2 regions of the Metabacillus sp. 22489 genome follow, and region 2 is predicted to be linked to the other one. Evidence: a T-box and tRNA genes for the amino acid it is inferred to sense, from the RefSeq annotation. Region 2 holds a T-box; the other holds one or more tRNA genes.
The links. The T-box of region 2 lies ahead of thrS (threonine--tRNA ligase). A T-box ahead of a tRNA ligase gene usually reads a tRNA of that ligase, here a tRNA-Thr.

Region 1 (2,236 bases), on a different contig from region 2:
TACATTATCTAGATTACCACTGTATATTGTTAGAAATACTATTATCATTAGGATGGGGATAGAATCACATACTTTATCCCACGCTTTATTTAAATTTATTGCTAAGAAATTGAAGGATAGTATTGGAGATAAATAAAAAACGCTCCTTACAATACGTAAGAAACGTCGAATTAATCTCATTTACAATCGTTACATAATACCAGTGGTCGGGGTCGAACCGACACTCCCGAAGGAACACGATTTTGAGTCGTGCGCGTCTGCCAATTCCGCCACACTGGCAAAGCAAAATAAAATTCAAATGGTGCCGAGGACCGGAATCGAACCGGTACGGTAGTCACCTACCGCAGGATTTTAAGTCCTGTGCGTCTGCCAGTTCCGCCACCCCGGCAAGGGTTAGTTTAAATGGAGGCGGCAACCGGATTTGAACCGGTGATAAAGGTTTTGCAGACCTCTGCCTTACCACTTGGCTATGCCGCCATTTTAAACTGGAGCGGAAGACGGGATTCGAACCCGCGACCCCCACCTTGGCAAGGTGGTGTTCTACCACTGAACTACTTCCGCGCTGACAATTATAAAATTTGTATACTCTAGCCTATGCAAGAGAATCAAAAATGTGTAATAAAAAAATGGCTGGGCTAGCTGGATTCGAACCAACGAATGACGGAGTCAAAGTCCGTTGCCTTACCACTTGGCTATAGCCCACTGATTAATGGGGCGGCTGATGGGAATCGAACCCACGAATGTCGGAACCACAATCCGATGCGTTAACCACTTCGCCACAGCCGCCATTATTTAATTGGCAGGGGCAGTAGGAATCGAACCCACACCAAAGGTTTTGGAGACCTCTATTCTACCGTTAAACTATGCCCCTATATTAAATGGTGGAGGGGGGCAGATTCGAACTGCCGAACCCGAAGGAGCGGATTTACAGTCCGCCGCGTTTAGCCACTTCGCTACCCCTCCATATTGGTGAAACAGTGCCGGCGAGAGGACTTGAACCCCCAACCTACTGATTACAAGTCAGTTGCTCTACCAATTGAGCTACACCGGCAAACAAAAGGTGGCTCGGGACGGAATCGAACCGCCGACACATGGATTTTCAGTCCATTGCTCTACCAACTGAGCTACCGAGCCTTAATGTTTTCGGCTTCCGCTAAACTTCGAATCTCTGCGTCAGCTCATTCATTCACATCCTCACGTATTCAAATACGCTCCGGTGTTCATTCATTCGCTTCCTTGATCTTCTCGCTTATCGAAACCCTTTTACTCTAGACTTAATTAACATTTTATAAATAGTAATAAATTTAGAATGGCGGTCCGGACGGGACTCGAACCCGCGACCTCCTGCGTGACAGGCAGGCATTCTAACCAACTGAACTACCGGACCATTTAATTAACTTAAATTGGTTGCGGGGACAGGATTTGAACCTGCGACCTTCGGGTTATGAGCCCGACGAGCTACCAGACTGCTCCACCCCGCGATAATAGTATGTTTAACATTTAATGGTGGAGGATGACGGGATCGAACCGCCGACCCTCTGCTTGTAAGGCAGATGCTCTCCCAGCTGAGCTAATCCTCCATATATGGTGACCCGTACGGGATTCGAACCCGTGTTACCGCCGTGAAAGGGCGGTGTCTTAACCGCTTGACCAACGGGCCAAAGTTTGTTTTATCAGTAGTGGCGGAGAGCAAGGGATTTGAACCCTTGAGACAGCTTTCGCCGCCTACACGATTTCCAATCGTGCTCCTTCGGCCACTCGGACAGCTCTCCAAAATGGCTCCGCAGGTAGGATTCGAACCTACGACCGATCGGTTAACAGCCGATAGCTCTACCACTGAGCTACTGCGGAATAATATAATAGCCTGGCAACGTCCTACTCTCACAGGGGGAGTCCCCCAACTACCATCGGCGCTGAAGAGCTTAACTTCCGTGTTCGGCATGGGAACGGGTGTGACCTCTTCGCTATCGCCACCAGACAATTGTGACAAAGACTATTATACTATCTTAGAAGAATTTTTCAAGTCTTTTTTGAAGAAAATATTCCTTCAAAACTAGATAACGATTTTTAATATTCATTCACTTAGTTTAACGCTCTTTATATCTAGCTCCAGAAGCCATACTGGCCTCTTCCGCCTTTAATTTAGGTTAAGTCCTCGAACGATTAGTATCTGTCAGCTCCACGTGTCACCACGCTTCCACCTCAGACCTATCAACCTGATCATCTTTCAGGGTTC
Region 2 (2,236 bases):
TACTTTTACGGTTTCCAGAGAGGGAAGGAAAGCTGAAAACTTCCTAACGCAGAAAAGTATCTTACCACCTTTTGAGCTGTATTGGGGAACACTAAGTATCCAATACCGTATAATGCGACGTTACAGCACCAAAGCCATAGGTGATTTTTATTTATGGAAAATTGGGTGGAACCACGGGTATAACGCACTCGTCCCTTGTTATAGGGATGGGTGCGTTTTTTAATTTAATAAAGAACATGTGAAGAAGAGGACATGAATTATTTTTACGGTTATCAGAGAGGGAAGGAAAGCTGTGAACTTCCTAGCTTAGGAAAATAATTTACCACCTTGAAGCAGTATTGGGGAATTAGAGTATCCAATACCGTCAACGCGACGTTATAGCGCCAAAGCCATAAGTGTTTTTTTCTTATGGGAAATTGGGTGGAACCACGGGTATAACGCACTCGTCCCTTGTTATAGGGATGAGTGCGTTTTTTTATTATTTTAATATTAATAATTGCAATGAAAAGGACATGAATTATTTTTTCGGCTATCAGAGAGGGAAGGAAAGCTGCGAACTTCCTAGCTTAGGAAAATAATTTACCACCTTGAAGCAGTATTGGGGAATTAAAGTATCCAATACCGTCAACGCGACGTTATAGCGCCAAAGCCATAAGTTTTTTTTCTTATGGGAAATTGGGTGGAACCACGGGTATAAACACACTCGTCCCTTATTTAGGGATGAGTGTGTTTTTTTATATTAAAACTAATGAAGGAGTGTTAAAACATGAGTAAAGAAATGGTGAAAATTGAGTTTCCAGATGGTGTCGTTAAGGAGTTTCCGAAAGACATGACAATGAGAGACATTGCGGCGTCAATTAGTTCAAGCTTACAGAAACAGGCAGTTGGAGGAAAAGTAAATGGCAGGTTAGTTGATTTAAGCTACAAGTTAAAAGAGGATTGTCAGCTTTCAATTATTGCTCAAGATTCACAGGAAGGGATAGAGATCATTAGGCATTCAGCAGCACATATTTTAGCACAGGCGATGAAAAGACTTTATCCTAACGTAAGCTTAGCGATTGGTCCTGTTATTGACGATGGATTTTTCTATGACTTCAAGCTGCCACATAGCTTGTCATCAGATAATTTACTTGAGATTGAAAAAGAAATGGAAAACATTATAAATGAAAATCTAAATATAGAGCGTATTGAGGTTTCGTATGAAGAGGCAGAAGCATTATTTAAAGAAAAAAACGAGAACTTCAAGCTGGAATTATTAAAGGACATTCCGGAAGGTGAAAAAATTTCTCTTTATCAGCAAGGAGAATTTATTGACCTATGCCGAGGTCCACATGTACCAGCAACTGGCTATGTGAAAGCATTTAAATTAACTCGCGTGTCTGGAGCCTATTGGCGCGGGGATAGCGATAATGAGGTTCTTCAACGCGTTTATGGTGTAGCGTTTAACAGGAAGAAGGAATTAGCAGAATACCTTCATTTCCTAGAGGAAGCAGCAAAGCGTGATCATCGTAAGCTAGGGAAGCAATTGCAATTATTTATGTTCTCAGATCAAGCACCAGGAATGCCATTTTATTTAGCAAAAGGGCAAATTGTTCGTAATGAACTTGAAAAGTACTCTCGGGAGCTTTTACAAAAGGCCAATTATGAAGAGGTTCGTACACCGTTTATGATGAATCAACAAATGTGGGAGCAATCAGGTCATTGGGATCATTACCATGAGAATATGTATTTTTCTGAAGTCGATCAGACAAGATTTGCTATGAAACCAATGAATTGCCCAGGACATATGCTTATCTTTAAAAATAATTTATACTCATACCGCGATCTTCCGATACGAATGGCTGAATTCGGTCAGGTGCATCGTCATGAATACAGTGGCGCATTAAATGGTCTGTTTCGAGTACGGACATTTTGTCAGGATGATGCCCATATTTTCGTTAGAGAGGACCAAATTGAAAGTGAAATTAAGCAAGTGTTTCATTTAATTGATGAGGTATATCGTACATTCGGTTTTGATTATTCCATCGAGCTTTCGACTCGACCAGAGAAATCATTAGGCGATGAAAAGCTTTGGGAATTATCAGAAGGAGCTTTAAAAAATGTGCTAAATGAATTAGGTGTTCAATACCAAGTAAATGAAGGAGACGGGGCATTTTATGGACCAAAAATTGATTTTCACATAAAGGATGCATTAAAAAGAAGTCATCAATGTGGAACAATTCAACTAGATTTTCAA

Region 1: it encodes a tRNA-Thr, which carries the amino acid that the T-box ahead of thrS (threonine--tRNA ligase) is inferred to sense. The anticodon was not compared.

Annotation. Positions count from the first base shown of each region.
Region 1 covers NZ_JBQENT010000016.1:95,200-97,435, forward strand. Annotated here, with positions in the region: tRNA gene ACTJJ9_RS11740 (tRNA-Leu) at 198-279, opposite strand; tRNA gene ACTJJ9_RS11745 (tRNA-Leu) at 300-388, opposite strand; tRNA gene ACTJJ9_RS11750 (tRNA-Cys) at 404-477, opposite strand; tRNA gene ACTJJ9_RS11755 (tRNA-Gly) at 487-561, opposite strand; tRNA gene ACTJJ9_RS11760 (tRNA-Gln) at 628-702, opposite strand; tRNA gene ACTJJ9_RS11765 (tRNA-His) at 711-786, opposite strand; tRNA gene ACTJJ9_RS11770 (tRNA-Trp) at 798-871, opposite strand; tRNA gene ACTJJ9_RS11775 (tRNA-Tyr) at 880-963, opposite strand; tRNA gene ACTJJ9_RS11780 (tRNA-Thr) at 979-1,051, opposite strand; tRNA gene ACTJJ9_RS11785 (tRNA-Phe) at 1,062-1,134, opposite strand; tRNA gene ACTJJ9_RS11790 (tRNA-Asp) at 1,311-1,387, opposite strand; tRNA gene ACTJJ9_RS11795 (tRNA-Met) at 1,405-1,481, opposite strand; tRNA gene ACTJJ9_RS11800 (tRNA-Val) at 1,505-1,580, opposite strand; tRNA gene ACTJJ9_RS11805 (tRNA-Glu) at 1,586-1,660, opposite strand; tRNA gene ACTJJ9_RS11810 (tRNA-Ser) at 1,681-1,772, opposite strand; tRNA gene ACTJJ9_RS11815 (tRNA-Asn) at 1,777-1,851, opposite strand; rRNA gene rrf (5S ribosomal RNA) at 1,863-1,978, opposite strand; partial or broken rRNA gene ACTJJ9_RS11825 (23S ribosomal RNA) at 2,144-2,236, opposite strand, start outside.
Region 2 covers NZ_JBQENT010000052.1:6,659-8,894, forward strand. Annotated here, with positions in the region: T-box leader at 1-199, shown strand, start outside; T-box leader at 233-454, shown strand; T-box leader at 493-714, shown strand; gene thrS (threonine--tRNA ligase) at 767-2,236, shown strand, end outside.